DNA from 4 places in the Streptomyces sp. NPDC093510 genome. Region 1 is predicted to be linked to each of the others. Evidence: riboswitches for the same ligand, from Rfam matches in the RefSeq annotation. Region 1 holds a riboswitch; each other region holds the start of a gene.
The links. A riboswitch is a leader RNA that binds a small molecule or an ion and turns the genes downstream of it on or off. The one in region 1 is predicted to bind cobalamin.

Region 1 (7,578 bases):
GCAGGTGATCGCAGAACATGGCCGCCAGGTTGAGGTCGTGCAGCGCGACGACGCTCGTGACGGGGAGATCCGCCACCAGGGACAGCAGGTCAAGCTGGTGCTGGATGTCCAGGTGGTTGGTGGGCTCGTCCAGGAGGAGTTCGCGGGGTTCCTGCGCGAGGGCGCGGGCGATCTGGACGCGCTGGCGCTCGCCGCCGGAGAGCGTGTGCCAGGCCTGGGCGGCGCGCTCGGTGAGCCCGGTGCGTGCGAGGGCCTCACGTACGGCCCGCTCGTCGTGGGGCGTAGGGGTCGACCACGCGCGGCGGTGCGGGATACGGCCCAGGCGTACGACATCCCGTACGGTCAACTCGGCCTGTGTCGACGCGTGTTGCTCGACCACGGCGATCCGCCGGGCCACCGCGCGGCGGCCCGTGTCGGACAGGGTGCGGCCGTCCAGGGTGACCACTCCGGACGCCGGGGCGAGGACGCCCGCGAGCATGCGCAGGAGCGTGGACTTGCCGGAGCCGTTGGGGCCGAGGAGTCCCACGGTGGCGCCGGCGGGCGGGGCGAGGCTGACGCCGTCGACGACGAGCCGGCCACCCGCCTCCCGGGAGACCCGGTCGGCACGGAGACCTGTGGCGACTGTGACACCTGTGGCGTCTGTGGCGTCTGTGGCGCCCGTGGCCTGCGAGAGATGCACGTCGTACGTCACGTCGTCCTCCGCGTCCGGTACAGCACCGCCACGAACGCCGGTACGCCGATGAGCGAGGTCACCACGCCGACCGGAACCTCCTGAGGGTCCAGGGCCGTGCGGGCCAGCGTGTCCACCCAGACCAGGAAGACCGCGCCGGCGAGTACCGTGACCGGGAGCAGCCGGGCGTGGCCGGAGCCGACGACCGCGCGGGCCGCGTGCGGCAGGACCAGGCCGACGAAGCCGATGGCGCCCGCCGAGCTGACCAGGGCGGCGGTCAGCAGAGCGGTCGTGCAGAGCAGGACGAGCCGCGTGCGGGCCACCCGGACGCCCAGCGCCGCCGCGGCCTCCGGGCCGAACGCGAAGGCGTCGAGGGTGCGGGCGTGGCCGAGGCAGACGGCCAGTGCCACCGCGAGCACCGCCGCGCACAGCCAGACGTCCGTCCAGCCGATCCCGCTGAGCGAGCCGAGGAGCCAGAACAGGATGCCCCGGGTGGTCTCCGCGTCGCCCGCCGTGAGGACGACGAACGACGTGAGCGCGGAGAAGAGCTGCATGGCCGCGACGCCGGACAGCACGACGCGGTCCGTCGTGTCGCCCAGCGTGTGGCTCAGGAGCAGGACCAGCGCGAAGGAGCAGAGCGCGCCCGCGAAGGCGCCCGCGGAGACCGACACCACTCCCCCGCCGACGCCGAGGACGACGACCGCGACCGCTCCCGTGGACGCCCCGGACGAGACTCCCAGCACGAAGGGGTCGGCGAGGGGGTTGCGGAGCAGGGACTGCATGACCGCCCCGCAGACCGCGAGGCCCGCGCCGCACACCGCGGCGAGCAGGGTGCGCGGCATCCGCAGGTTCCAGACGATGCCGTCCCTGATCGGGCTGAGCGGGCTCTCGCCCCAGCCGAGGTGGGCGGCGACGGTCGCCCACACGTCGGGCACGGAGATGTCGGCGGGGCCGATGGTGACCGCCACGGACACGGACATCACGAGCGCGGCGACCCCGGCCGGCCACAGGAGCGCCTGCCGCACACCCTTCCGTACGCCGTCCGGCACGTCCTCCTGTACGCCGGCGTCCCCACTGCCCTGCCGAACGCCGTCCCGAACGCCGGGCGCGGCCTCCCTCACTTGACCAGCCCGAACTTCCGCAGGCCCGCGGCGACCTGTTCGATGCCGTCGACCGTGCGGATCGTGGGGTTCATGGCCTGGCCGCTGAGCAGGACGTACCGCTTCTTCTTCACGGCGGTCAGGTTCTTGGTCGCCGGGTTGGACTCCAGGAACTTGATCTTCGCCGCCGCGCTCTCGGCGGACTGCGACTTGCGGGTGAGGTCGCCGATGACGAGGACGTCGGGGTCGCGGTCGGCGACGGTCTCCCAGTTGATCTGGGGCCATTCCTCGCGGGTGTCGTCGAAGACGTTCTTCGTGCCGAGTTCGCGGGTGATGATGCCGGGCGCGCCGCAGCAGCCCGCCATGTACGGGGCGTCGGAGTTGGCGAACCAGTACAGGAGCGTGGTGTCCGCGGCGGCTGCCTTGTCGATGTCCTTCGTCGCCTTCGTGACCCGGCGCTTCATGTCGGCGACCAGCTTCTCGCCGCGCCGCTCGACGTGGAACACCTTCGCCAGGTCGCGCACCTCGTCGTAGACGGTGTCCATGGTGAGGGTCTTGACGCGTTTGCCGTCGCCGTCGCCGTTGTTGTCCTTGCCCGCGCAGTCGGTGGGCGAGACGTAGACGGGGACGCCGAGGTCGTCGAACTTCGCGCGGTCGGCGACGCCGCCCTTGCCGACCGTGTAGAGGAAGGAGGCGCTGACGAAGTCCGGCTCCTTGGCGAGGACCTTCTCCAGCGACGGGTAGCGGTCGGCGAGCCGCTCCACCTTCGCGTTGTCCTTCTCCAGGCCCTTCAGGACCGGGTCGGTCCAGGTGCCGGTGCCCGCCATGCGGTCGGCGAGGCCGAGGGAGAGGAGGATCTCCGTGGAGCCCTGGTCGAGGGAGACGGCCCGCTGCGGCGGTGCCTCGACCTTCGCCTCCTTGCCGCAGGAGGCGACCGTGACCGGGTAGCCGTCGGCGCTCTTGCCCGCGGACTTCTGTGCGGAGCCGTCGCCGCACGCGGTGAGCGCGAACAGGCAGGCACAGAGGAGGGCGGATATACGGGCTGTCGAGGACACGTGATCCCTTGAGTGTCACGGCTCATACGCGGAGCCTGGCCTGCGTCGGACCCCCGCCGCCGGGTGAGCGGCCGGAGGGCGCCAGCAGGTCTTCGGACTCGGGATCGGCCGGGCGGGGCGCCTTCCCGGGCGTCTTGCGACGTCCAGTGGCCGTGGCCCCGCCCGTCCCCCTCACCGCTGCGCGTCAGTTCCGGATTCGCACCGGATTCCCTGGCCCAGGTGTGGGTTTGACTGGCTTGCGCAAGTTATCACGCTCCTTCACGGGGTCGGCCCGGGCCTCGGCTCGCCGCGGTAGGTGCCGAAGGACCAGCGGTTTCCCTCGGGATCGGCGATACCGAACTCACGACTCCCGTACGGCTTGTCCTCGATCTCAGCGGTGATCCTGACGCCGGCCGCGGTGAGGCGCTCGTACAGGGCGTCGACCTGGTCGGTGACGATGTAGGCGCCGGAGGTGCCCGGCGTGCCGCAGGCCTCGGAGGCCGACTCGGGGTCGTACGAGCCGAGCATGATGCCGCCGCCCTCGGGCCAGTCGAGCTGGGCGTGGGCGACGCGGCCGCCGTCCTCGTAGACGGCGGTGCGCAGGAAGCCGACGGTGCCGACGAGGAAGTCGATCAGCGCGGGGGCGTCCTCGGCCTGGAGGGCCGGCCAGATGGCGGGGGCGGGTGTGGTGAGCGGCTGGTGCTGTGTGGTGTCCGGTGTGGTGTTCATGTGTCCCACTCTTCTCCCGCGTCGTGTGCCCCGGCTTGGATATTCCGGCACTCTTCGGCCAGCCATCGCGTCGGGCTTGCCTCCGTGTACTGCCGGAAGTCGCGTACGAGGTGGGAGTGGTCGTAGTAGCCGGTGTCGGCGGCGACCCGGGCGAGGTCCGGCGGGCCGCCCGCCGCGACGGCCCGGACCATGGCGGCCTTGGCGTGCTGGAACCGCATCAGGCGGGCGGCCTGCTTGGGGCTCAGCCCGGTCTCGGCGCGGAACAGCGTGGTCAGCCTGCGCTCGCTGAGCGCGACGTGCCGGGACAGGCCGCCGAGGGTGCCCGCGCCCCGGTGCCGGGCCAGCCACGCCCAGGCCTCGGCGACCTCCGGCCGTACGGAGGCGGCGCGGTCCGGGACGGCGCACCGCCTCAGGTAGGCCGACAGGAGGGTGAAGCGGTCCTCCCAGCGGTCCAGCTCGCACAGGCGCTCGCGGACCTCGGCGGCGTGGTCGCCGAAGACGTCGGTGCCGCCGACGACGAGCTGTCCGGCCAGTTCGGCGGCGGGCAGGCCGAGGAGCGGGCGGGCCGCGAGAGGGTGCACGGCGAGCTGGATGCCCGCCTCGTGCTCGGGCTGGACGACGTACGCCGGGCTCTGGTGCAGGCCGCCCACGACGATGTCGGTGCGCGCGGCCCGCGGGCCCGTGGCCTGGTCGGGAGTGCCGCCGGTGGCGATGGGCCCGTCCAGCGAGAAGATCACCGTCAGGTACGGCGACGGGAGGCCCCGGTGCAGGGCGGGCCGCTGCCCCGCGGTGCGGTAGCCGACCGCGGAGACGACCATGCCGTCGAGCCGCGGAACGGCCCGGACGAACTCACGGGAGCCCATGGACCCAGTATGCGCGGAGCCCCTCCGCTACCCGTGTTCACCTGCCTCATGCCGCCGCGCCCCGGTGACTTCGATCATGGGAAATGCCTGCCGCGCCCCATAGCATTGCGCGCCGCTCCGGACGGGGCCGCGCATCGCTCTCAGGGAACGGCAGGGACGTAGAGACATGGCAGTACGGGCAAAGGGCAAGCTGGCCGTCATCGGCACCACGGGCGCGCTGGCCGCCGCCGTCCTCGCGGGCAGCGCACTGTGGCCGACGAGCGAGGCGACCGCCGCCGGCACCTCGGCGGCCACCGCCCGCGAGCTGTCGCACTGGCCGAAGCCCGTTGCGAAGAAGCTCGGCAAGGTCATCGCGGAGAACGGACACAAGGGCGCGTACGCCGTCTTCGACGCGGACAACACGACGTACCGCAACGACCTGGAGGAGTCGCTGCTCCCCTTCCTGGAGATGAAGGGCGTCCTCACGCGCAAGACGATGGACCCGTCCCTGAAGGTCATCCCCTTCAAGGACAAGGCAGGGCACAAGGAGAGCCTCTACAGCTACTACAACCGGCTGTGCGAGGTGGACGACCAGGTCTGCTACCCGTGGGCCGCGCAGATCTTCTCCGGCTTCACGCTGAAAGAGCTCAAGGGGTACGTCGACGAGCTCCTCGCGTACAAGAAGCCGATCCCCGCCGAGTACTACGAGGACGGGAAGCCGACGAAGACCGAGGTGAAGCCGCCGGAGTTCTCGCGCGGCATGCAGCAGCTCTACAAGACGCTCCAGGCGCACGGCATCGAGGTGTACGTGGTCAGCGCGGCCAGCGAGGACCTGGTGCGCATGGTGCTCGCCGACCCGAAGTACGGCTACGGCGTGAAGCCGCAGAACGTCCTCGGGGTGTCCATGCAGCTCAAGGACCGCAGGACCGGTGAGGTGACCAGCTCCCGCAAGGAGATCGCCGAGGGCCGCTTCGGCGAGAAGGACCGCGCGAAGCTCGCGAAGCGCGAGCTGACGCCGAACCTGTGGGCGCCGCTGACCTGGTACGAGGGCAAGCCCGCGGCGATCAACACGTACATCGACGAGTGGCGGAAGCCGATCCTCGCGGCCGGCGACACCCCGGTCAGCGACGGGCCGATGCTGTTCCACTCCGCCGACGTCGAGCACGGCGGCGTGCGCGTCTGGGTCAACCGCAAGGACTCGTACATGAAGCAGCTCGACGGAATGAAGAAGAAGAACGCGGAGCGGCAGCGCGAGCTGGGCCGGAAGGTGACCGCGGACAAGCGGTGGCTGACGGTCACGCCGGACCAGATCGGCTGACCGGCTTACCGGGTCCGCCGGCCGGCTCGGCTGACCGGATCGGCTGACCGGATCGGTTGGACCGCGCAGGATGGGCGGCATGACTCAGGAATTCCTCGCCACGGAACCCGTCCTGTCCGCCTTCTCCTTCGCCTGTGACGGCGAGACGCTGAGCTGCGCCGAGGCGCTGCCGGGCGTCGCGCGGACCCCTGCCACCACCGTCGTCCTGCTGCACGGCGCCGGTGGCGGGAACAAGGCGCGGCTGGCCCCTCTGCAGGCCGACTTCGCGGCGCGTGGCTGCCGGGCGCTCGCGCTCGACTTCTCCGGGCACGGCGAAAGCACGGGCGCGCTGCGGGAGTTGAGCCTGCGGCGGCGGTCGGCGCAGGCGGCCGCGGTGGTCGAGGGGCGGGTGCCCGACGCGGACCGGCTGGTCTTCGTCGGGTTCAGTATGAGCGGGCAGACCGTGGCGGACCTGGTGGCGCGGTTCGGCGCGCGGGTCACGGGCGTCGGCCTGTGCGCACCCGCCGTGTACGCGGCGGAGGCCTGGCCGCTCCCCTTCGGCGCAGGCGACAGCCGCTTCACCGAGATCATCCGCACGCCGGACCGGTGGCGCGAGTCCGCCGCGCTCGACGTCTACCGGGGCTTCGGCGAGCGCGCGGTGCTCGTCGTGCCCGGCACCGACGCGGTGATTCCGCCCGCGGTCACGGCTGCCGTGGGCGCCGCGCTCGCCACCCGCGCCCGGTTCGAGCGCATCGAACTGCCGGACGCCGACCACGCGTTGGGCGCCTGGCTGCGGGACCACGCAGAGGACCGGCGACGGCTGGTGGACGCGCTGCTCGGCTGATCCGGCTGATCCGGTTGACCCGGTTGACCCGGTTGACCCGGTTGACCCGGTTGATCCGGGCTACGTTTCGGGCGTCGCCGCCCACGCCGCCACCCACTTGGCGAGTGTGCCGCCCGACCGGGTCCACGCGAAGTGGTCGAGCCGGTCGCCCGCCTCCTCCACCGTGTAGTGACGGCGGGTGAGGCGGGCCCGCGGGACCTTGCCGAGCAGGTGGTCGAGGGCGGACGCCGGGGCGAACGTGTCGCCGTCGACGGAGACGGCGAGCACGGGCAGGTCCAGCGCGGCGAGCGCCGCTTCGTAGTCGAGCGCGGAGCCCTGGCCGCTGTAGCGGCCCGTCCGCACCTGCCGGGCCCAGTCGCGCATGACGCCCTTGGACTGGTTGCCGCCGAAGCCGAGCCGGGTGCCGGGCCAGCGGCCGAGCGCGGCCGCCGTCGCGGTGATGAGCAGTTGGACCAGGAGCAGACCGGGGCCGCGCACCGGGCCGAACGCGCGGAACCAGACGGAGCCGGTGGCGACGACCGCCACCCCGTCGACACCCGCGTTCTTGGCGTCCTTCGCCAATGAGGCGTACACGAGGCCGAGTTGGCCGCCGAGGCTGTGGCCGAGGAAGTACAGGGGTGTTTCGGTGCCGAGCTCGGCGCGGATCGCCGCGACGACCGCGGGGATGTCCTCCTCGACGATCTCGCGGTAACCGTGCCCCCGTCCGGAGGTTCCGTGGCCGGACGTTCCATGGCCGGACGTTCCGCGGCCGCTGGCGCGTGGGGCCGCCTCGCCCTGGCCGCGCAGGTCGACGGTGAGCGCCGTCAGGCCCTCGTCGCGCAGTCGGGCCGCGAAGCGGCGGTAGAAGCGGGCGGGCGTGCCCATCGCAGGCAGGACGAGCACCGCGGGGGCCGGGGGCGGGCCCGGCGCGGGCCCCGAGCCGGACGGCAGGAAGCGTTCCGGCGCGGGGGCGCGCAGGGCGCGCACGGGAAGGCGGGTGCCGTCCGGGAGCTCGGCGGTCGTCAGGAGCGGCAGTTCGCCGACGGGGTCCGGATGGGTCATGGGGCCCAGCATGTCCCATCG
Region 2 (7,578 bases), on a different contig from region 1:
TCGCCGACGGCGATCCCCCACGGCAGGTGCAGTCCGGCCTGGGTCAGGAGGTCCCGCCGGGCCAGCATCGCGGCCACCGGTCCCGTCCGTACCCCGGAGGGTGTGAGCAGCGCCGCGTCGTCGGCCCAGCGCAGGGCCAGGTCGACGTCGTGGGTCGCCATCACCACGGTCGTTCCCGTGTCCCGCAGGCCTTGCAGGGTGGTGAGGAGGCGTTCCTGGCCGTCGGGGTCGAGCCCCGCGGTCGGCTCGTCGAGGATGAGCACGCGGGGCCGCATCGCCACCGCGCCGGCGATGGCGGTCCGCTTCCGCTGGCCGTAGGAGAGCAGGTGGGTGGGCCGGTCGGCGAGCGCGACGATGTCGAGTGCGGCCAGCGCCTCGGCGACCCGGGCCCGGACCTCGGTGTCGGGCAGGCCGAGATTCAGCGGGCCGAAGGACACGTCCTGCTCGACGGAGGCGGCGAACAACTGGTCGTCCGGGTCCTGGACCACCAGCTGCACGGTCGTCCGCAGCCGCGTCAGGCCCTTGCGGTTGTACGTCACCGGGACGCCGTCGACCGTCAACTCACCCGCCGCCGGGCGCAGTCCGCCGCTGAGCAGCCGCATGAGGGTGGTCTTGCCGCTGCCGTTGCGGCCGAGCAGTGCGAGGGCCCGGCCCTCGACGACGTCGAAATCCAGGCCGCTGAGCACGGTGGGCCCGTCCTCGTACGCGTAGGACACCGCGCGGAGAGCGACCACGGGCTCGCTCACGGCGCTCTCCGTGCTCACGGCGCTCTCGGCGCTCTCGGCACTCTCGGCGCTCATGGAAGGAACCTTTCCAGTACGAGGGTCAGGGCCACCAGGCCCACCAGGAGGGCCGCGCCCGCGGCGATGAAGGGCCGTGAGACCCGGGCCTCGGGCACGAGGACGCGCAGGGTGCCGTCGTAGCCGCGTCCGGCGAGTCCGGCCTGGAGGCGGCTCGCCCGGTCGAAGGCCCGCACGAACGCGGTGGCGCCGAGACCGGCGAGGGAACGCCAGGTCGCGGCGCGGGTGGTGTGGCCGAGCCGGGCGGCCTGCGCCTGCCGGATGCGGCTCATGGAGTCCAGGAGCAGGAAACTCATCCGGTACGTGACGAGTGCCACGTCCACGACGGGCGCGGGCACGCCCGCCTTCACCAGGCGGGGCAGCAGGTCCGACATCGGCGTGGTGAAGGCGAACAGGAGCACGCCGAGCGAGGCCGCGGACGTCCGCAGGAGCAGCCCGCCGGCGCGCGCCGGGCCGCCTTCCGCGAACTCCACGAACCCACCGGGACCGCCGACTTGGACGAGCAGGGTCAGGGCGCCGGTGACGCAGAAGCCGAGCGGCACTCGGTAGGCACGCCACAGTTTGCCGGGCGGCACGCCCGCCGGGCCGAGCAGCAGGCCGACCGCGGCGACCAGCACCAGCACGGCGCCCGGCCAGGGCGGCAGCGAGATCGCCAGGACGGTGAGGCCGAGGCCGAGCACGGCCTTGTCCACGGGGTGCCGGCGGCGCCAGCGACTGCTGTGCGCCGCCGCGTCGATGGGCAGCACGCCGGGTCAGACCTGCTCGGTCTCGGACCGGGTGCCGTCCGCGCCGACCGCGTCGCCCGGCTTCTCGGACCGCGCCTGTTCCGCACCCTGGCGGCGCCCCTTGCGCAGTCCGAAGTAGTACGCGAGGACGCCCGCGCCGATGGCCGCCTGAAGGGCGAAGAGCGCCGATTCGACCTCCCCGGAGGGGGGTTCGTACAGCGGCGAGAACCACGGTTCGTAGTCCGGATCGATCTCGGTGATCGCCGTCTCGGCCTGGGCGTCGGCGCCGGCGAACGGCTCCTCCTCGTCGTCGCCGAGCCCGAGCGCCAGGGGCAGTACCGCGAGTGCGGCGACGATGAGGAGCAGCAGCGTGTTGATCTTCGCGTTCCGGCTCATCAGGCGCTGGCCTCCGTCTGCGTCTCGGTCGTCTTGGACGTCTCGGGTGTCTCGGGCGTCTTCTGCGTTTCGGCCGTCTTGGCGGCGGTTCCCTTGCTCTGCAGCAGGACGCCGAGCCGGGTGAGCTCGCCCTTGCTCGACTGCACGAGCAGACGCATCACCAGGACGGTGAGGAGTCCCTCGCTGACCGCCAGGGGGATCTGCGTGACCGCGAAGATGCCGCCGAACTTGCCCAGGGCGCCGAGGAACCCGCTGCCGGGGTCGGGGAACGCCAGGGCCAGCTGGACGCTGGTGACGCAGTACGTGGACAGGTCGGCGACGAACGCGCCGAAGAACACGGCCACCATCAGCGGCACGTCGTACCGCTTGAGGAGCCGGTAGACCGCGTACCCCGCCCAGGGGCCGATGATCGCCATGGAGAACACGTTGGCGCCCAGGGTGGTGAGGCCGCCGTGGGCGAGCAGCAGGGCCTGGAAGAGCAGGGTGATCGTGCCGAGCACCGTCATGATCGGTGGCCGGAACAGGATCGCTCCCAGGCCGGTACCCGTCGGATGCGAGCAACTGCCCGTGACCGAGGGGATTTTCAACGCGGAAAGGACAAACGTGAAGGCCCCGGAAGCACCGAGGAGCAGCGTGCTCTCCGGGTGTTCCTTGACCTCACGGGTCAAGGAGCGGACTCCGTGGACGACGAACGGCGCGGACGCTACGCCCCAGGCGATCGCGTGCGCCGGCGGGAGGAAACCCTCGGCTATGTGCATGGCTCAGCAGACCCTCTCCAGCACCTCGTGGATGGACAACGTGCCTTGGCCGGTCTCCTGGCTGACGGGTCGTACCGACCGGACTCCGCCTTCCCGGGTACGTGCGTACCCAGTGGCTGCCGCGAGGGCTGGAGCCGGACTTCCCGATCACAGTGGCGAGGGCCGCACCGGCATCACACCGGATTTCCCGTGCACCAAGGCGTGGTGACACTAGTGCGCAAAGATCTGCCTGACAACTTGCACGGCGGTCGCGACGATGCACACCCGTCCGCACACCCCCACCGCGTGCGCCCCTGCTCAGAGGCCGTGTGCAGGTGTGGCCGCCCCGAACGTGCAGGGCCCCCACCCTCGGGGGCGGGGGCCCTGCACGCTCAGTGTCCGAGCGTCTTCGACAGAGCGATCACGACTCGTCGTCCACCCACAGCTGCCACTTGCCGCTGCTGGGGTTCGGCTTACAGGCCCAGTCGGCGTAGATGGAGCTCCGGCCGTCGGCCTCGCAGGCGGACTTGGTGCGGTAGGTGCCGACGTAGATCCACGACATCGCGCCGAACTCGTCGGCGGACGCGGCGGTGTTCGCGCCGGAGGACGCGGCGGCCCGGGCGGCGCCGCTCCGGTGCATGTCGGCCACCACGGGCGTGGCCGCGAGCGCGGTGGTCAGGGCCGTCGCGGACACGAGCAGGGCGGCTTTCTTCATGTGACGCACAGATCTTCCCTTCGTCGGGAGCGGTAGGGGAATCGGGACCGGGGGCACCGGCGCCGCGGACAGTCGAGGTGTCGCGCGGCGCCGTCCCCCCTGAGCCGGGACTCCGGTGTGTTGTCCCGGCCCTGTCAGTGTTGGCCCGCGAGCGCCACTGATCGACTCGTTTCGGGCTGGCCCGAAACGAGGCTCGCGAGGAGGATCGCCCGGGTGACCCTGCGCATCCACTTCACGGCCGATGACCTGGCCCGCACTCGTCTGGCCCCTGCGCCACGACCGTTGCTCGAACTGGAGATCGCCGTCCGGCTGCTGCAGGAGCGCTCGCACCCGGTCCGGTTCGACGCCTGGCGCAACCGGGCCGCCCGGCACCTGCCGCCCCAGGTGCGGACGTTGTGCGAGCTGATCCCCGCCACGGGCGCTGCGGTGGACTTCCTGGACCTCAGCGGCGAGGGCGATCCGGACGACCTGCTCGACAGGCTGCGCTGCACCTCTGCCGACCGCGTCCGCAAGGATCTCAGGCACTGGGCCTCCGGCCGCCCCGGAGCTCCCTCGTCCGCCGTCCGCTCGCTCGGCCAGGACCCGTCGCTGGTGGGGGACTTGGCGGATACCGTCTCCCATGCGCACCGGCACTTCATCGCGCCGTACTGGTCACGCATCGACCGGCTCGCCCAGGCCGACCGGACCCGGCGGCTCCACCAGCTGGCCGGGCACGGCGTCGAGCGTCTCCTGAGCGGACTCAACCCCCGCCACATCTCGTGGAGCCCGCCCGTCCTGCACCTGACCATGGCCTCCGGGCGCGACGCCGACGTCCACCTCGGCGGGCGCGGGCTCCTGCTGATCCCCACCCTGTTCGGCTCGCACTATCCCGCCCTGGACGACACCGCCGAGCCCCAGCCCTGGATCACCTACCCCCTGTACGACGGCCGACAGGACGCCGTGCCCGCCGTGTTCACCGCGAGAGCGCTGACCGGCTCCGAGGTCCCGCCCGCCCTGACCGCGCTCCTCGGCCGGACCCGCGCCACCGTGCTGCGCGTCATCGGCGACCACCCCGCCTGCACCACGGGCCGGCTCGCCGCACACGCCCGTATCTCCCTCGCGAGTGCCAGCGAGCACGCCACCGTCCTGCGCCGCGCCGGACTCACCGCCCAGACCCGCGACGGCAAGAGCGTCCTGCACACCCTCACACCGGCCGGACGCGTACTGCTCGACGCGGGCAGCGGCTGACCGGGCCGCCCCGTCACCCGTGACCCGTCAGAAGAACTCGTCGAGCAGCTGGTAGAAGGCCAGCTTCTCCTTGTCGACCACATCGGCCGCGTCGACCGCGTCGACGACGTCGGTCTCGCTTGCCACCACCCGCTCCTCGTACCGGCGCAGGAACCGTTCGGCGTGCGCGGGTCCGAACCACGGGTCCTCCTCGTGCGACAGCTCACGCAGGAGGACGGCGAGATCGGTGTGCCGGTCCGCCCGGCCGAGCCGGACGACGTCGATGACTCCGGTGACGCGGCAGGTGACCGGGTCGAGCAGGACGTTCTCCGGGGTGAGGTCGCCGTGGGTGACCACCGGGTCCTCCGTCGCCGGGCGGGTGCGGCGCAGCTCGTCGAGGAGGCGCTGCCCGGTCCATCCGGCGCGTTCTTCGTCGAGGTCGGCCAGGTCCACGAGGCCTTCGGCCACGTTGCGGGCGGCCAGCTCCATGGTGACCGGCAGGCCGCGGTCGAACGGACAGTCGGCCGATGGCAGTCGGTGCAGGGCCGCGGCGAGGTCGGCGAGCGACTCCGCCACCGCCGACCGCTGCTCCGGGGGCCACTCGTCGGCGGCCGGTCTGCCGGGCACGGCCTCGGTCACCAGCCACGCCACGCGGTCGTCGGCGCCCCGCTCGACGATGCGCGGCACGGGGATGCCGCGGCCGGCCAGCCAGGCGAGGCGGTCGGCCTCATCGGAAAGGTCTGAAGGCGAGCCGTCGGGCGTGACGGGGGCGGCCTTCACGTACAGCTCGGGTTCGCCCGTGCCCGCTCCGGTGAGGTGGTGCACCTCGGCGCCGGACGCGCCGTTCGTCGCGGGGGTCCATCGGTACGCGGCGTACCTCCGCCGCAGATCGCTGCTCATGATCGGCATGATGGCAGGCGGCTCCCTGCGGCACCCACCCGATATTTCCGGCCGTCCCCGGGCCCTGTCCGGCCGTCCCCGAGCCCTGTCCGGCCGCCCCCGGGCCCCGTCCGGCCGTCTCAGGCCCCGTCGGCGCGGTCCGGCGGAGGCGGCTTCGGGGCTCCGCGCGGGGGCGCGATCTTCGCGTACGCGACCGGGGGCCCGGCGTCGGGCGTCCCGGCGGGTGTGGTGAGGGCCTCGTCCCGCGGCAGCAGCGCGTCGCGGTGGGCGCCGGGGTCCCAGCCGGTCTCCACGACCCGCTTCTGGACGACGATCGCGCCGAGCAGGACGGCCGCGCCGATCAGCAGCATCAGGACGACTCCGCCGGTCTCCCCCGTCTTGGCCGCGTAGCCGATGAGCGTGCCGAACCAGCCGAAGTCGGCGTCGCCGAAGGTGGTGTTCTCCTCGCCGAACGCGCCGAGGACCTTCAGGAGCAGCGCGGGCAGGAAGGTGATGAGGACGCCGTTGACGAAGGCGCCGAGGGCCGCGCCGCGGCGGCCGCCGGTCGCGTTGCCGTAGACCCCGGCCGCACCGCCGGTGAAGAAGTGCGGGACCAGGCCGGGCAGGACGAGGGCGAGCCCGAAGGCCGGGTGGAAGATCCAGGCGAGCAGACCGAGGCTGACGAGGCCACCGACGAAGCTGGAGACGAAGCCGACGAGGACGGCGTTCTGCGCGTACGGGAAGACGATGGGCGCGTCGAGGGAGGGCACCGCGCCGGGCACCAGTTTGCGGGCGATGCCCTGGAAGGCGGGGACGAGTTCGCCGAGGATGGTCCGGACGCCGAAGAGGATCACGGCGACGGCGATGCCGAACTGCAGGCCCTGCATGACGGACTGCATGACGTAGTCGCCGACGTCGCTCGCGCCCGCCGCCCCGTTCTCGCCGAACGCCTTGAACGCCTCCTCCTTGCCTGCTTTCCCGAGGAAGAGCAGCGACATGATGAGGTAGATCAGCACCATGGACAGGGCGGTCGCGACCATCGAGTCGCGCAGGAAGCGCAGCCCTTCGGGGAGGTTCATCTCCTCGGTGCTGCGGCTGCGGCGGCCCACCAACTGCCCGGTCGCACCGGCCGCGATGTATCCGGCCGTCCCGAAGTGGCCGATCGCCACGCTGTCGTTGCCGGTGACGCGCTTGGTCCAGGGATGCGCGAAGGCGGGCAGGGCCACCAGCAGAATGCCGAGCAGGACGCCGCCGACGACGACCACGACCCACGACGACTGCCCCGAGATGGCCAGGACCATCGTCAACATCGTTGCCATGAAGAGCATGTGATGGCCGGTCAGGAAGACGTAACGCAGTGGGGTGAAGCGGGCCAGGAGGAGGCTGATGGCGAAGCCGAGGATCATCAGCCAGGCGACGCGGGCGCCGTACTGCTCCTGGGCGATGCCGACGATCGCCTCGTTGGTGGGGATCACGCCGTGCGCCCCGGTGGCACCCTGGATCATGTCGCCGAGCGGTGCGAGGGCGCCGACGACGAGTGTGGCGCCCGCCCCGATCAGCAGGAAGCCGAGCGTCGCCTTGATGGCTCCGCCGACGATCTGCCCGGCGGTCTTCCTCAGCGCGATCAGGCCCGCGGCCGTGATGAGGCCGATGAGGTAGGCGGGTTGGCTGAGGATCTCGTTGACGAGAAACTCGGCGGTCGACACGAGCCAGTCCATGGCGGTTCTTTCTCCTTGCCCGGGGGCCGTCGGGGCGGTCAGACGTCGTAGGTGTCCCTGAGCACGCGGTCGGCCTCCGCCGCGCTGGTGAAGTCCTCGACGACCTTCACCGGGACGCCGACGTCGCCGAGGGTCCTCGCGATCTCCCGCGAGGTGAGGATGGCCACGGCCTCGCTCGCCCTGCCCCTGGCCGAGATGGTGTCCGTCGCCTCGACGGTGACGTACCGGCTCCATCCCCAGCGGTCCAGGACGCCCTCGACGGTCTGTTTGAGGAACAGACTCGTACCGACGCCGTTGCCGCACACGGTCAAAATCTTGTGCAGGTCCCCGCCGCGCGCGGCCTCCTTGCGCGGCTCAGGACCGACTCCCCCGCCAACGCCACCGCTGCCACTGCCACTGCCA
Region 3 (7,578 bases), on a different contig from region 1:
GGCGAGTGTGACCTTGAGTGCGGTGGGCGACTTGGCGAGCAGCGTCTCGGCGGCCTCCTTGGCCGCGGGGTCGCCGTGTCCGAGCAGCCGGCCCACGATCTCCTCCACGGTGTCGGCGGCGTAGCAGGTGTCGATCCACTGCCGCTGCTCGGCCAACTCGCCCGGTGGCGTCTCCTGTTGTACGTGCCGTAGCAGTGCCTCTCGTACTGGCATGCGGGAGAGATCCGCGGCGAAGGCGGGGAGCGAGGCGGACGGCATGTGATGGTCGGCGAGTCCGCACAGCAGGGAGTCGCGCGCGCCGATCGGCGCTCCGGTCAGCGCGAGGTGCGTGCCCCACTCCCCCGGCGCCAGGGCGAGCAGATAGGTGCCGCCCACGTCGGGGACGAAGCCGATTCCGGTCTCCGGCATGGCGACACGCGAGCGTTCGGTGACGATGCGGACGCTGCCGTGGGCGGAGATGCCGACGCCGCCTCCCATCACGATGCCGTCCATGAGGGCGACGTACGGTTTCGGGTAGCGGGCGATCCGGGCGTTGAGGTGGTACTCGTCGCGCCAGAACGCGGCGGTCGCCGTTCCGTGCGCATCGCGTACGTCGTCGTGGATGGCGCGGATGTCGCCGCCCGCGCACAGCCCCCGCTCTCCTTCCCCGCTCATGACGACGGTTTCGACACGGTCGTCGTGCTCCCACGCCGTCAGCGCCTCGTCGACACGGCGCACCATCGCGTGGGTGAGGGAGTTGAGTGCGCGGGGCCGGTTGAGGGTGATGTGGGCGGCGCGGCCTTCGGTACGCAGCAGGACGTGCCGGTCGTCGCCGGTCATCCGTACACCTCCGTCAGACCGCGGGCGACGATGACACGCATGATCTCGTTGGTCCCTTCCAGGATCTGATGGACCCGTAGGTCGCGGACGATCTTCTCGATGCCGTACTCGCTCACATAGCCGTACCCTCCGTGCAGTTGGAGTGCGCGGTCGGCCACGGAGTAGCCGGTGTCCGTCGCGTACCTCTTCGCCATGGCGCACAGGTACGGCGCTTGCGGGTCGCCGCGGTCGAGGGCTTGCGCCGCCTGTCGTACGAGGGCACGGGCGGCGGCGAGTTCGGTCGCCATGTCGGCCAGGCGGAAGCGCAACGCCCCGGCGTCCAGGAGGCGGCGGCCGAACGCCTCGCGGTCGGCGAGGTGGACCAGGCTGCGGTCGAGCGCGCTGCGGGCCCCGCCGAGGGAGCAGGCGGCGATACCGAGACGGCCGCCGTTGAGGCCGTTCATGGCGATGCGGAACCCCCGGCCTTCCCGCCCCAGGAGCCGGTTGCCGGGTACGCGGACGCCGTCCAGGATGACCTGCCTGGTGGGCTGCGCGTTCCAGCCCATCTTCTGCTCGTTCGGGCCGAAGGAGACACCCGTGTCGTCCTTGTCGACCACGAAGGCGGAGATCCCGTCGGCACCGTCGCCTCCTGTGCGGGCCATGACGACGTAGAGCTGGGACGCGCCGGCTCCGGAGATGAACTGTTTCACGCCCGTGAGCAGCCAGTCCTGCCCGTCACGGACGGCCCTGGTGGTGAGAGCCGCCGCGTCCGAGCCGGTGCCGGGCTCGGTCAGGCAGTAGCTGGCCAGGTCGTCCATGGCGCACAGCCGGGGCAGCCAGGCAGCACGCTGGTCGGGGTCGCCATAGCGGTCGATCATCCAGGCGACCATGTTGTGGATGGACAGATAGCCCGCGATGGAGGGGCAGCCCGAGGCGAGCGCCTCGAAGACGAGGACACCGTCCTCGCGGCTGAGGGCGGACCCTGCGGACTCCTCCCGGACATACACCCCGCCGAGGCCGAGCCCGGCCGCCTTGCGCAGGACATCGACGGGGAAGTGCTTGTCCCGGTCCCAGTCCACCGCGTGCGGGGCGATGTGGTCCTGGGCGAAGTCCAACACCGTCTCGATCAGGGCTTGTTGGTCCTTTGTGAGCATGGTGTGGGTCATGCCGCTCACTCCATGGTCGGGATCGTGAAGCTCGCGCCTGCGCGGAGCCCGGCGGGCCAGCGCGAGGTGACCGTCTTCGTGCGGGTGTAGAAGCGGATGGCGTCCGGGCCGTGCTGGTTCAGGTCACCGAAACCGGACGCCTTCCAGCCGCCGAAGGTGTGGTAGGCGACCGGAACCGGGATGGGGACGTTGACGCCGACCATGCCGGTGTTCACGCGGCGGGTGAAGTCGCGGGCCGTGTCGCCGTCGCGCGTGAAGATCGCGACGCCGTTGCCGTAGGTGTGCTCGCTCGGCAGTCGCAGTGCCTCTTCGTAGTCGGCCGCGCGAACCACGCACAGGACCGGTCCGAAGATCTCCTCCTGGTAGATCCGCATGCCGGGCGTGACCCGGTCGAAGAGGCTGGCCCCGGTGAAGAACCCCTGCTCATGACCGTCCAGCCTGAAGTCCCGCCCGTCGACGACGAGCTCGGCGCCTTCCTTCACACCGAGATCGACGTACGAACGGACACGGTCGACGGCGTCCTGGCCGACCAGGGGGCCGAAGTCCGCCTGAGGGTCGTCGCCGGGTCCGATGCGCAGGGTGCCGATACGCTCCTTCAGGCGGGCGACAAGGGCATCAGCTGTGTCCTCGCCCACCGGAACGGCGACGGAGATGGCCATGCAGCGCTCCCCCGCCGAGCCGTACCCGGCGCCGATGAGGGCGTCCACGGCCTGGTCGAGGTCGGCGTCCGGCATCACGATCATGTGGTTCTTGGCGCCGCCGAAACACTGGGCGCGCTTGCCGCGCGCGGCCGCGGTGGCGTAGATGTGTGCGGCGACCGGCGTGGAGCCGACGAAGCCGAGCGCCTGGACGCGCGGGTCCTCAAGGAGGGTGTCCACGGTTTCCTTGCCGCCGTTGACGACGTTCAGGACGCCGGGCGGCAAGCCCGCCTCCAGGAACAGTTCGGCCAGCCGCAGCGGGACGGACGGGTCGCGCTCGGACGGCTTGAGGATGAAGGCGTTGCCGCAGGCGAGCGCGGGCGCGGCCTTCCACAGCGGAATCATCGCCGGGAAGTTGAAGGGCGTGATGCCCGCGACGACGCCGAGCGGCGAGCGCAGCGAGTGGACGTCGATGCCGGTGCCCGCGTTGTCGGTGAACTCTCCCTTGAGGAGGTGCGGGATACCGGCGGCGAACTCGACCACTTCCAGGCCGCGTTGGATGTCCCCGTGCGCGTCGGCGACGGTCTTGCCGTGCTCGGACGACAGGAGTCGGGCCAGCGTGTCCTTCTGCCGGTCGACGAGGGTGAGGAACTTCAGCAGGACACGGGCGCGCCGCTGCGGATTCCATTCCCCCCACTCGCGCTGGGCGCGGACGGCGTCGGCGATGACCGCCTCGGTCTCCGACCGGTTCGCGAGGGGGACGCGCGCCTGGATCCGGCCGGTGTTCGGGTCGTACACGTCGCCATAGGCCCCCGAGGTCCCCTCGGTGTGCCTGCCGCCGACGAAGTGGGTCAACTCGCGCACAGCGGCGCGGTCTTGCATGCGGACCATGAATGCCTGCTCTCGTCAGGTGATCCGGGATGGCGCGCGGAGACAGGGCACAGGCGAGCGGTGGCTCGTGTGCACGTGACCGCGCGAGAGCGCGTATGGCGAAGGGCCGTCAGCCGACAGGGGCGGTTACGGGGCGGGAGAAATCCCGGCCGTGGAAGCCGTGGAAGCCGTGAAAACCGTGAAATGCCGGTTGCCGCGGATCATCAGTGGCGTGGATACGCGCCGGTGCCATGCGTGTCAGCTCCATCCTCGTGGACAACACGGACATTCCGCGGCCGGTATCCTGACTCCCGGATCAGCGCGCGCCGCCCGCCTTCCCGACATCCAACGCGTCAGTGGCGTACTGCTCGACGGCGAACTCCCCGGTCACAGTGGCGGGACCGTGTCGGATTCACACCGACTTCCCTGCACCGCGGACCTTCTCTCCCGACTATATAGTTGGACGTCCTAGTAAATCCAGACCCCAGCTGATGAGGCGCCGGTTCCCCCGTCCGGTGCCGATGACCAGCACGTGACGCCGCTCCGCACTGCCCCCCGCCACCCTCGGCCCGAGCGCCGCTCAAGGTAAGGGTCGTAGCCTTACTTCGGTCACTACGGTTCTTACGGTTCTTACGGTTCCACTCAAGGAGTTGATCGCATGAGCGACCTCATTCGCCTGCCGGGTGAGGGGCACAAGCTGGTCACGAAGGCGCAAGAAGTGACCTTCAAGGCCACGGGGGCGCAGGGTTCCTCCGCCTCCATCTTCGAGGTGGTCGTGCCGCCCGGCTTCGACACCGGCGGCCACTTCCACGAACAGTCGGAGGAGTTCTTCTACATCCTCGAAGGCGAGTTGGAACTGCTGGCGTTCGAGCCCGCCGAACGTACGGATGACTGGCTCGACTGGGAGTCCGTCGACGGGGACAGGGTCGTACGCGCCCCCGCGGGCAGCAGCATGTTCGTGCCGCCCAACACCCCGCACGCCTTCAGGAACGCCACGGACAAACCGGTGCGCATGCTGTTCCAGAGCTCCCCGTCCCCCGAGCACGAGCACTACTTCGAAGAGATCGCGGAGATCTGGTCGGCCGGTGACTCGGTGGACCCCGAGGCGGTCAAGCGCATGCGGAGCCGTTACGACGTCAAGCAGATCACGCCCATGCGCTTCGACCCGTCGGCGGCTCGGACCGCACAGGGAACCGTCCCTGCTCCGGAGCCCGCCGCGATGGGCTGACCGGGGCGGGCCGACACCGTGCGCAGGACTCTGCGGGCGCCGTGGAGCGGGTCACCGCCCCAGCATCGGTGCCCGCAGGTGTCTTGCTGGACGCGTTGGCGGCAGGCGGTGTGCCAGGACGCCCGAACCCGGCGGCGACCCGGGCCCGACCACTCCCAAGCGGCGGCCGCCCGACCGACAGTAGGCCGGTCAGGCGCGGTCGTGGAGGGTGACCTGGTAGCCGTCGGGGTCGGCGAAGGTGAATGTCCAGCCGAAGGGCCCGTCGATCGGCGCGGAGACGATGGTGTGACCGTCGGCGACGAGAGCGTCGTGAATGGCCTGGACGTCGGTGGCGTGCAGCCAGATCGCGGCACCGATGCCGGGCTGAGCAACAGATGCGAGATCGGTGCCGGGAACGATGTCGCGGAGCGCGAACGCGATCGGCTTCGTCTCGAAGACGACGGCGTGCGGGGGCCCGGCCTGCGAGCGGACGAGGCCGAGGTACTGCTCGTAGAACGCCTGCGAAGCGCCGAGGTCGCGCACCTGGAGCGAGATGAAGTCGGGGCCGGTGACGGGCATGATGATGCTCCTTCTTGTCGTGTCAGCTTCCTGACACAGGTGAACCTATGTCAGAATGCTGACATGAAACAAGACGGTGCCGGTATCGACCTGGAGACGTCACTGGGCTACCTGCTCAAAGAGGCGTCGAGCGCCCTCCGCGTAGCCATGGAGGAGGTGCTGCGGCCACTCGGGATGAGCGTGACGCACTACTCCTGCCTCGAACTGCTGGCTCAGCGGCCGGGCTTGTCGAACTCCGAGCTCGCGCGGGGCGCGTTCGTGACACGGCAGACGATGAACGTGCTGCTCCAGAACCTGGAACGAGAGGGGTACGTGACCAGGCCCGCGGAGGCACCCGTCGGGAAGGTTCTTCCCGCACGACTCACGCCTCGCGGCCGGCGGAGTCTCGAGAAGGCGACCGCTGCGGTCCGGTCCGTCGAGGTCAGGATGCTGGCCGGCATGACCGAGACTGAGCGGACAGGCGCGTACCGGATCCTGCGGAGCATGGTCCATTCCCTGCGTGATGGCAACGACGGCGCCTAGCTCGTTCCCCGGAGTTCCTGAGAGCCTCTGAACCCCGACCCCGACCCCGACCCCGACCCCAACCCCGCCTCGCAGGAAGCTCCGGAGATGTGCGCGCACTACGTAGCAGTCGGGCCCCAGCTCCTCACATCCGGGAGCGCAGCACGTCGACCTCGCAGCCCGGCGCGAACGCGTCGAAGCCGTGCTCGAGCAGCCAGCGGACTCCCAGCAGGCTTCGCAACGACCACCACGCGCGAATCACGTCGAGGTCCACGTCGGCGCCGTAGCCGGCGATGACGTCGCCGAGGTGCTCTTCGTGGCCGAGCGTGAAGGTGGCGAGGTCGTACAAGGCGTCGCCCTGGCCCGCCTCGGACCAGTCGATGATGCCCGTGATCTCGTCCTCATCCGCGAAGACGTGAGCGATCTGCAGGTCGCCGTGCGTGAACACGGGAGTCAACAGCCGGAGGGCGGCCTCGGCGACCTGGCGGTTGCGGGTGACCAGGTCGGCGGGCAGGAGGTCGTTCGCCACGAGCAACTCGCACTCGCGGTCGAGTTCCGCCGCCAACTGGTCGGGGGCCCGGCCGCCCCGCCCGGGCCGGGGCGGCAACGGCGCGTCGTGCAGTTTCCGGATGGCCGCACCCGCCGCGGCCCACGCCGCCGGTGGCGTGGTCGACGGCTCGCCGAGGCGGCCGAGCGTTCTCCCCCGGACCGCGGCGATCGCAAGGACGTGCGGCTTGCGCCACAGGACCTGCGGGGTCGGGACCGGCGCCAGGGTCATCGCCTCGACCTCGGCGTCGATGCGCGCCTGATCACCGTCCACCTTCAGGAACATGTCGCCGACGCGCAGGGTGGCGCGCTCTGAGTGGGCGACGATGACCTTGACCTCATCCATGACGACCAGCATCCCGGATGACCGTCGGCGCCGCTGGGAATATCGCGTCGGCTGGACCGTCCTGCTCGCAGCCTTGGTCGGCGCTGCGCTGCCGTCGACGCTGCGCGTCGGCGCCAGGGTCCGTCTCCCAACAGGCCCCAACTGGTCTCGCCCAGAGCGGGAAGCCTCGGTCCATGTTGTGGTCGAAGATGCCGCTCGTGTGGTTGAGCAGGTGCCGCAGGGTGATTCTCCCTGGCCGATAGCCCTTGCCGCGCACCACCCCGGGCAGCCATTCCGCCACGCTGTCTGCCAACGACAGCCCTCCCTCGGCTTCCAGCTTGAGCAGCACCGTGGCGGTGAAGGTCTCCCGGGGTCGTCGCCCAGGTGCGAGACGCGCACAGGGTGTAGAACGGCCGGGCCGGTGCCGGGAATCTGGCCTCCGAGCACTGCGAGGTCCCCCTACCAGTTCTCACGGTACCGGTTGCACTCATCCGTGAGGCCCGCGTACAGTCGACTCACGGTTAACACGCACACTATCCGTGAGGAATCTTTTCGTGTCTTCCCCGACCCCGCAGACCGCTCCGTTCCCCGTCCGCGTTTTCGGCGGCCCGACCGCCCTTTTCGAGTACGGCGGGCTGCGCTTTCTCACCGACCCGACCTTCGACGGTCCCGGCGACCACCAGGCCCCGGCCGTCGTGCTGACCAAGACGGCGGCGTCTGACGGCAGCCCGGCCGATGTCGGCCGCGTCGACGTGGTCCTGCTCTCGCACGACGAGCACGCCGACAACCTCGACACCTCCGGCCGGGCCCTGCTCGCCGATGTACCGCTGACGCTCACCACCCCCGGCGGCGGGGAGCGTCTCGGGGATGCGGCCACTGGCCTCGCCGACTGGCAGTCGGTCGAGCTCGAGCGCCGGGACGGCGGACCCGGCACGGTCACCGTGACTG
Region 4 (7,578 bases), on a different contig from region 1:
AGCAGCACCGGCGGTGCGCTCGGCGTCTCTTCGCTCACGTCATGGGGAACCATGCGGTCATCGTATCGATTCCCGGTCCGGATCCCGGAATGTGATCTCAGCTGATGGACGGAATCCGTTCAGGATGCGGGCGGCGGCAGATAGACGACGGTGGGGGCGCCGGTCAGCGGATGCGTGCTGACCTCGGCCGTCACGCCGTACACGGTGGCGAGGAGCTCGGCGGTGAGGACCTCCTTGGGTGCTCCGGAGGCGACGAGGCGGCCGCCGTCGAGGACGTGGAGGCGGTCGCAGTAGTACGCCGCGAGGTTCAGGTCGTGCAGGGCCAGGAGGTTCGTCGTGCCCAAGTCCCGCACGAAGGAGAGGATTTCGAGCTGGTAGCGGATGTCGAGGTGGTTGGTGGGCTCGTCGAGGACGACGAGGGTCGGCTGCTGCACCAGCGCGCGGGCCACCATGGCGCGCTGGCGCTCGCCGCCGGACAGCGAGGGGAACGCGCGGTCGGCCAGCTCCTCGACGCCGACGCGGGTGAGGGCCGCCGCGACGAGCTCCTCGTCGGCCGCCGTGTCCGCCTCCCAGAACCGCTTGTGCGGGGAGCGGCCCATGGCGACCACCTGCCGGACGGTCAGCTCGAACGCCGCCTGTCCGTCCTGCGGCACGGTGGCCAGGCGCCGGGCGCGGGCCTTCGGGGTCATCGTGTGCAGGTCGTCGCCGTCGAGGAGGGCGCGGCCGCCGGTGGGGCGCAGGGTGCCGTACACGCAGCGGAGCAGGGTCGTCTTGCCGCTGCCGTTGGGGCCGACGACGCCGACGGTCTCGCCGGGGGCGGCGGTCAGGTCGACGGCGTCCACGAGGAGCCTGCCGTCGACCTCGTAGGAGAGGGCTTCCGTGCGCAGTTCGCCGGAGGGCGTGGCCGGGTTCACGCGGGTACTCCTTCGTTCCGCCGCCGCAGCAGCCACAGGAAGAACGGGCCGCCGGTCAGCGCGGTGAGCACGCCGACGGGGATGTCCTGCGGCGCGGCGACGGTACGTGCGGCGAGGTCGGCGACGACCAGGAACACCGCGCCCATCAGGGCCACGACCGGGAGCAGCGCGCGGTGCGCGGCGCCGACGAGCATGCGGGCGGCGTGCGGCACCATCAGCCCGACGAAGCCGATGGCTCCGCTGTACGCGACGAGCACGCCGGTCAGGAGCGAGGCGAGGACGAAGACGCCGACGCGGAACCGGGCGGCGTCCAGGCCGAGGACGGTGGCGCCCTCCTCCCCCGCGAGGAGCAGGTCGAGGGGCCGGGCCATGGACATCAGGAGGGCCGTGCCTGCGACGAGGGTGGCGCAGGGCAGGGCGAGCATGTCCCAGCGGGCGCTGCCGAGGCCGCCCAGCGTCCAGTACAGGACTTCCTTGAGGTGGTCCGCGCTGTCGGCGGTGACGAGGATGAGGCTGGTCAGCGCGGTCAGGATGTACGAGACGGCGACGCCGGCGAGGATCAGGCGCCCGGTGGCGAAGCCGCCGCCGCTCCTGGCCAGGGCGTAGACGAGGATCAGGGAGAGCAGGGCGCCCGCGAAGGAGGCGGCGGGGATCGTGACGGTGGTCGACAGGCTCGCGCCGAGTCCGAAGACGCCGCCGAGGACGATCGCGCAGACGGCGCCGACGGAGGCGCCCGAGGAGACGCCGAGCAGGAACGGGTCGGCGAGCGGGTTGCGGACGAGGGCCTGGAGGACGGTGCCGATGACGGCGAGTCCGGCCCCCACGGTCGCCCCGAGCAGGACTCTGGGGAGGCGGACGTCCAGCACGATGGTCCGGAACGGGGAGGGTTCCGCGCGGCCTGTGAGGATCTCCAGGACGTCGGCGGTGGGGATGCGGACGGAGCCGAGGGCGAGTCCGGCCACGAGGGCCACCGCGAGAGCCGCGCAGAGCGTCGCGGTGACCGTGGTGTAGCGCAGTCGCTTCACAGCTGTGCCGCCAGCTTCCTCACCGCCTCGGGTGCTCGTACTCCCGTGACCATGTCCGAGAGCGGCAGGACCGCGAAGCGCTTGTTCTTGATGGCGGGGACGTCCTGGAGGACCGGGTCGTCCAGGAGCCGCTTCTTCTTCTGGGCGACGGTCGTGGCGCCGTAGTCGAGGATCACGATGGCCTCGGGCCTGTTCTTCACGACGGTCTCCCAGGACGCGTCGCTGAAGGACTTGTCGACGTGGGCGAAGATGTTGCGGCCGCCCGCCCGCTCGATGATGTCGTTGCCGATACCGCGGCCGCCCGCCGTGAACGCGGTCTTGTCGCCGCTGTCGTAGACGAAGACGGAGAGCGGCTTTCCGCCCTTGGCCTTGGCCTTCGTCTTCTCGGCGGTGGCGGCCAGTTCGCGCTGGGCGCCCTTCACCCACTTGTCGGCGCGGGCCCGCACCCCGAAGGTGGAGCCGACCTCGCGGATCTCGCGGTAGACGTCGTCCATGGAGACGGACTTCTTGGCGCAGCCCTCTACGTTGAGGCGGCTTTCGATGCCGGACTTGGCGAGCGCCGAGCGGCTGCGGCCCTCACCGGCGAGGAAGGCGCTCGCGTATCCGCCGTAGACGAAGTCGGGGTTGGCGGCGAGCAGCTTCTCGTAGGAGGGGTACTCCTTGGCGAGCACGGGGATCGAGCCGTACGCCTTCTCATACTTCGGGAGGACCTTGTCGTCGAGGTAGGCGGTGCCCGCGATGTGGTCCTTGAGGCCGAGTTCCAGCATCACTTCGGTGGTGTGCTGGTTCATGGTGACGGCGCGCTTCGGCGGTGCGTCGTACGTCGTCCTCACGCCGCAGTTGGTGACGGTGTACGGGAATCCGGCGGCCTTGGCCGCGGGCTTCGCGTCACGGCCGGAGTCCGAGGACGAGCACGCGGCGAGCGGGACGAGCAGGGCCGCGGCGGCCAGGGCGCGTATCGGGCGGGACATGGCTGAACTGCCTCCTCCAGGGGATTTCCGCGTCCCCTGCGTTGCGTGGAGAAGGGCGGCAGGTCAGTTCCTGACTCCCCCGCCCCGGCGCGTGCCGGGGGGCGGGGTCACAGTGGCGGGACCGTGCCGGGTTCGCACCGGCTTCCTGGCTCCCGCCGCCCTCGTGAGTAAAGCTCAGTATGCCTGTACGACCTTTACCTCTTCCTCGGTGACCTCTCCGTCCACGATCCGGAACGAGCGGAACTGGAAGGGGCCCGCGTCGTCGGTGTCCGCGGTGGAGACCAGGACGTAGTGGGCGCCGGGTTCGTTGGCGTACGTGATGTCGGTGCGCGAGGGGTAGGCCTCGGTCGCGGTGTGCGAGTGGTAGACGATCACGGGCTCCTCGTCGCGGTCGTCGAGCTCGCGGTAGAGCTTGAGCAGGTCACCCGAGTCGAACTCGTAGAACGTGGGCGAGCGCGCGGCGTTCAGCATCGGGATGAACCGCTCGGGGCGGCCGGTGCCCTCCGGGCCCGCGACCATGCCGCAGGCCTCGTCGGGGTGGTCCTGGCGCGCGTGCGCGACGATCTGGTCGTAAAGGGCCTGGGTGATGGTCAGCATGGCAGCCAGGATAAGCAGAGGGGCCCACCCGTACCGAAGTGTGGTACGAGCGGGCCCGAATGCTGGACAGCGGCCTTGGGGAGCCGGTCAGTCCTGGCGGTCAGCCTTGGAGAGGCGGTCAGTCCTTGGAGAGGCGGTCGCCGTCGGAGGCACCGGCGGAGGCGTCCTCGGAGAGGCCGAACTTCCGCTTGTTGAACGCCGCGGCCTGCGGGTTGCGGCTCTTGAGGACCAGGTAGGCGACCGTGAGGATCGCGGCCCAGACCGGAGCGGCGTACAGGGAGATCCGCGCGTCCTTGTCGACGCCCATCATCACGATGACCATGCCGATGAAGAGGAGGGCGAACCAGCTCGTGTACGGGGCGCCCGGGGCCCGGAAGGTGGACTGCGGCAGCTCGCCGCGGTCGGCCTTGCGGCGGTAGCGGATCTGGCAGGCCAGGATCATGATCCAGGCCCACATGCCGGAGATGGTCGCGAAGGAGACGACGTAGTTGAACGCCTCGCCCGGCCACTGGTAGTTGATCCAGACGCCGACCAGCATGAACGCGGCGGAGGCCGTGGTGCCGATCAGCGGCAGGCCGTTCTTCGTGAGCTTGGTGAAGAACTTCGGGCCCTGGCCGTTGAGCGCGAGGTCGCGCAGCATGCGGCCGGTGGAGTACATGCCGGAGTTGCAGGAGGAGAGTGCGGCGGTGAGGACCACGAAGTTCACGATCGCGGCGCCGACGCCGAGGCCCATCTTCTCGAAGGCCGCGACGAACGGCGAGACGCCGGGCTGGAAGTGCGTCCACGGGACGACCGACAGGATCATGATGAGCGCGCCGACGTAGAAGACGGCGATGCGCCACGGCACGGTGTTGATGGCCTTGGGCAGGACGGTCTTCGGGTCCTTGGACTCGCCCGCGGTGACGCCGACGAGCTCGACGGCGAGGAAGGCGAACATCACGATCTGCAGGGTCATCAGCGTGGAGCCGATGCCGTTGGGGAAGAAACCGCCCTGGTTCCACAGGTGGGCCACGGTCGCGGTGTCACCGGCGTCGGAGAAGCCGATGGTGAGGATGCCGATGCAGATCAGGATCATGCCGATGATGGCGGTGACCTTGACCATCGAGAACCAGAACTCCAGCTCACCGAAGAGCTTCACGGAGATGAGGTTCGCGCCGTACAGGATGACGGTGAAGATCAGCGCGTACGCCCATTGTGGGACGGAGCCATGTGTCCAGTACTGCATGTACTGGGCGGCCGCTGTCACTTCCGTGATGCCGGTGACGACCCAGAAGAGCCAGTACGTCCAGCCGGTCACGAATCCGAAGAACGGGCCCATGAACTCGCGTGCGTACTCCGAGAAGGAGCCGGACACGGGCCGGTACATGAGGAGCTCGCCGAGCGCCCGCATGATGAAGAAGATGACGAGGCCCGCGATGGCGTACGCCAGGATGAGGCTGGGGCCGGCCTTGTGGATGGCCTTGCCCGCGCCGAGGAACAGGCCGGTGCCGATGGCACCGCCGATCGCGATCATCTGGATCTGCCGGGCTCCGAGCCCGCGCTGGTAACCCTCGCCGGACGAGCCGTCCTGCGCGACACCGTTGCCGCCGTGCTCGTCGTGCTGCTCTTCGACCTGCACTGAGGTCATGGTGACGCCTTTCTCCATGCTGATCCGCGCCCGCACATCTGCGTTGTGGCTGCGGATCAGGTCCTGATCCCCCCGGATACGAATGGAGTGCTACCGGCGGTCTGCCGGCTCGAGCGCCCTCGGCGACATGGGTGGCGTAGCCGAGTGGTCGTGAAGATTTATCACGGCGGCAACAGTGAGGGAATGAGCCACCTGTGACGCACACCACAGGGAGAAGCGGACAAAGTGCACTTGACACCACAAAGGCGGGCAATGAAGTGACGGGATCGTTATCCGGATTTGAGACTCCGCTGAGCGAACAGGCCGCCGCGTGAACGGAACCTGTCTACTACAACAAATTTCGCTGCCCTGTGCACGGAATTCTGCCCGGAATCAGTCCAGCAACGTCCCGACCAGCGTTTCCTGTAGTCCGCCGAGCCAGAGATAGGCCATCACCATCGGCTTGCGGGGGTCGGAGTCGGGGAGCCGGTAGAGCAGGTCGGCGTCCTCCTCGTCGCTGACCTCGAGGCGCGTGCCGATCGCGAGACGGAGGTCGTTGAGGGCTCCCAGCCAGTGCCGGGACTCCTCGACCGACAGTTTCAGGACAGCTCCGCCCTCGCCCGACGCCGTCATCGAGTCGAGCGAACGGATGACGGCCAGGGCGTCGTCGCGCTTCTTGGCCCGCAGGTCGTTCTCCGTGAAACGGCGGAATTCCGACGAATACGCCCGCAGTTCGTCCGCGTCGCTCGCCCCGTCCTCGCTCCCCGGGCCGCCGTACGCGTCGGGCAGCAGACGCTGCATCACCGGGTCGGCCGGCGGTTCGCTCGGCCCCTCGGCGAAGAGCTCCGCGAGCGGGTCGTCGGAGACCTCGCCGCCCGGTCCCGGACCGATGAGCTCCAGGAGCTGCACGGCGAGGGAGCGGATGATCGAGATCTCGACCTCGTCGAGCGCGACGGCGGCGCCGCCCCCTGGAATCGCTTCGAATTGTCCTGGCATCAGATGCGTCGCTACTTCCGGTCCGCTACTTGCGGTCCTGCTGGAGGGTGGCCCACAGCCCGTACCCGTGCATGGCCTGTACGTCGCGCTCCATCTCCTCGCGGGTGCCACTGGAGACGACCGCGCGGCCCTTCTGGTGCACGTCCATCATCAGCTTCGTGGCCTTCTCCTTCGAGTACCCGAAGTACGTCTGGAACACGTACGTCACGTAGCTCATCAGGTTGACCGGGTCGTTGTGCACGAGCGTGATCCAGGGGACGTCCGGTTCGGGGACGACGAGCGCCTCTTCGTCCGATTCCGGGCGTGTGATTTCTGCGGGAGCCGTACTCACCTGCCCCATGCTGCCACCCCGGAGGGGCCCTCGCACAAATGGCCTCCCGCCCGGCCATCGAAATCGTCAGAGTGACGAGATTGGGGGTAGCATCCCTCATATGAACACAGCGGACCTTGGCCTGCCGGTGGATGTTCCGTCGACAGCGCTCTTCACGGACCAGTACGAGCTGACGATGCTGCAGGCGGCGCTGAGGGCCGGCACCGGCGACCGGCGTTCGGTCTTCGAGGTCTTCACCCGCAGACTGCCCGAGGGGCGGCGCTATGGAGTGGTGGCCGGCACCGGCCGGGTCCTGGACGCCGTGGAGAACTTCCGCTTCGACCCCGACGTCCTCGGCTTCCTGCGCGAGCGGGACATCGTCGACGAGGCGACCCTCGAATGGCTGGCCGGCTACCGCTTCAAGGGCGACATCTGGGGCTACCCCGAGGGTGAGGTCTACTTCCCCGGCTCGCCGATCCTGCGGGTCGAGGGGTCCTTCGCGGAGTGCGTGCTCCTGGAGACCGTGATCCTCTCCATCCTCAACCACGACTCGGCCATCGCGGCCGCCGCCTCCCGCATGTCCTCGGCCGCCGGCGAGCGCCCGCTGATCGAGATGGGCGCCCGCCGCACCCACGAGCTGGCCGCCGTGGCCGCCTCCCGCGCCGCGTACGTCGGCGGCTTCGCGACCACGTCCGACCTGGCCGCCGGGTTCCGCTACGGCATCCCGACCGTCGGCACCAGCGCCCACGCCTTCACCCTGCTGCACGACAGCGAACGCGACGCGTTCCGCGCCCAGGTCGACTCGCTCGGCCGGAACACCACCCTCCTCGTGGACACCTACGACGTCACCGAGGCGGTCCGCACCGCCGTCGAGGTCGCGGGGCCCGAGCTCGGCGCCGTCCGCATCGACTCCGGCGACCTGCTGCTCGTCGCCCACCGGGTGCGCCAGCAGCTGGACGAGCTCGGCGCGACGGACACGAAGATCGTCGTGACCTCCGACCTCGACGAGTACGCCATCGCCTCGCTCGCGGCGGCGCCCGTGGACGCGTACGGCGTGGGCACCCAGCTCGTCACCGGCTCCGGGCACCCGACCTGCTCCATGGTCTACAAGCTGGTGGCCCGCGCGCACTCGGCGGACCCGAAGGCCCCCCTGGAGCCC

Region 2: another riboswitch for cobalamin. It lies ahead of AB0N81_RS11440 (energy-coupling factor ABC transporter permease); the one in region 1 lies ahead of AB0N81_RS07020 (ABC transporter substrate-binding protein).
Region 3: another riboswitch for cobalamin. It lies ahead of AB0N81_RS31305 (CoA-acylating methylmalonate-semialdehyde dehydrogenase); the one in region 1 lies ahead of AB0N81_RS07020 (ABC transporter substrate-binding protein).
Region 4: another riboswitch for cobalamin. It lies ahead of AB0N81_RS38670 (ABC transporter substrate-binding protein); the one in region 1 lies ahead of AB0N81_RS07020 (ABC transporter substrate-binding protein).

The regions. Positions count from the first base shown of each region.
Region 1 is NZ_JBFBEE010000003.1:503,093-510,670, reverse strand. Features, by position in the region: gene AB0N81_RS07030 (ABC transporter ATP-binding protein) at 1-691, opposite strand, end outside; gene AB0N81_RS07025 (iron chelate uptake ABC transporter family permease subunit) at 688-1,650, opposite strand; gene AB0N81_RS07020 (ABC transporter substrate-binding protein) at 1,788-2,825, opposite strand; cobalamin riboswitch at 2,891-3,076, opposite strand; gene AB0N81_RS07015 (VOC family protein) at 3,084-3,533, opposite strand; gene AB0N81_RS07010 (helix-turn-helix domain-containing protein) at 3,530-4,396, opposite strand; gene AB0N81_RS07005 (HAD family hydrolase) at 4,563-5,693, shown strand; gene AB0N81_RS07000 (alpha/beta fold hydrolase) at 5,773-6,516, shown strand; gene AB0N81_RS06995 (alpha/beta fold hydrolase) at 6,577-7,557, opposite strand.
Region 2 is NZ_JBFBEE010000006.1:67,430-75,007, reverse strand. Features, by position in the region: gene AB0N81_RS11455 (ATP-binding cassette domain-containing protein) at 1-746, opposite strand, end outside; gene cbiQ (cobalt ECF transporter T component CbiQ) at 797-1,546, opposite strand; gene AB0N81_RS11445 (energy-coupling factor ABC transporter substrate-binding protein) at 1,553-1,921, opposite strand; gene AB0N81_RS11440 (energy-coupling factor ABC transporter permease) at 1,921-2,679, opposite strand; cobalamin riboswitch at 2,709-2,893, opposite strand; gene AB0N81_RS11435 (hypothetical protein) at 3,080-3,373, opposite strand; gene AB0N81_RS11430 (winged helix-turn-helix domain-containing protein) at 3,587-4,600, shown strand; gene AB0N81_RS11425 (APH(3') family aminoglycoside O-phosphotransferase) at 4,628-5,479, opposite strand; gene AB0N81_RS11420 (PTS ascorbate transporter subunit IIC) at 5,599-7,176, opposite strand; gene AB0N81_RS11415 (PTS sugar transporter subunit IIA) at 7,215-7,578, opposite strand, start outside.
Region 3 is NZ_JBFBEE010000023.1:48,861-56,438, forward strand. Features, by position in the region: gene AB0N81_RS31295 (enoyl-CoA hydratase/isomerase family protein) at 1-819, opposite strand, end outside; gene AB0N81_RS31300 (acyl-CoA dehydrogenase family protein) at 816-1,964, opposite strand; gene AB0N81_RS31305 (CoA-acylating methylmalonate-semialdehyde dehydrogenase) at 1,970-3,493, opposite strand; cobalamin riboswitch at 3,749-3,943, opposite strand; gene AB0N81_RS31310 (cupin domain-containing protein) at 4,131-4,700, shown strand; gene AB0N81_RS31315 (VOC family protein) at 4,890-5,258, opposite strand; gene AB0N81_RS31320 (MarR family transcriptional regulator) at 5,322-5,780, shown strand; gene AB0N81_RS31325 (aminoglycoside phosphotransferase family protein) at 5,905-6,651, opposite strand; partial or broken gene AB0N81_RS31330 (serine hydrolase domain-containing protein) at 6,827-7,096, opposite strand; gene AB0N81_RS31335 (MBL fold metallo-hydrolase) at 7,185-7,578, shown strand, end outside.
Region 4 is NZ_JBFBEE010000039.1:1,090-8,667, reverse strand. Features, by position in the region: gene AB0N81_RS38685 (putative leader peptide) at 1-53, opposite strand, end outside; gene AB0N81_RS38680 (ABC transporter ATP-binding protein) at 120-914, opposite strand; gene AB0N81_RS38675 (iron ABC transporter permease) at 911-1,939, opposite strand; gene AB0N81_RS38670 (ABC transporter substrate-binding protein) at 1,936-2,910, opposite strand; cobalamin riboswitch at 2,954-3,112, opposite strand; gene AB0N81_RS38665 (M67 family metallopeptidase) at 3,085-3,507, opposite strand; gene AB0N81_RS38660 (amino acid permease) at 3,626-5,134, opposite strand; gene AB0N81_RS38655 (DUF2017 domain-containing protein) at 5,507-6,109, opposite strand; gene clpS (ATP-dependent Clp protease adapter ClpS) at 6,135-6,449, opposite strand; gene AB0N81_RS38645 (nicotinate phosphoribosyltransferase) at 6,541-7,578, shown strand, end outside.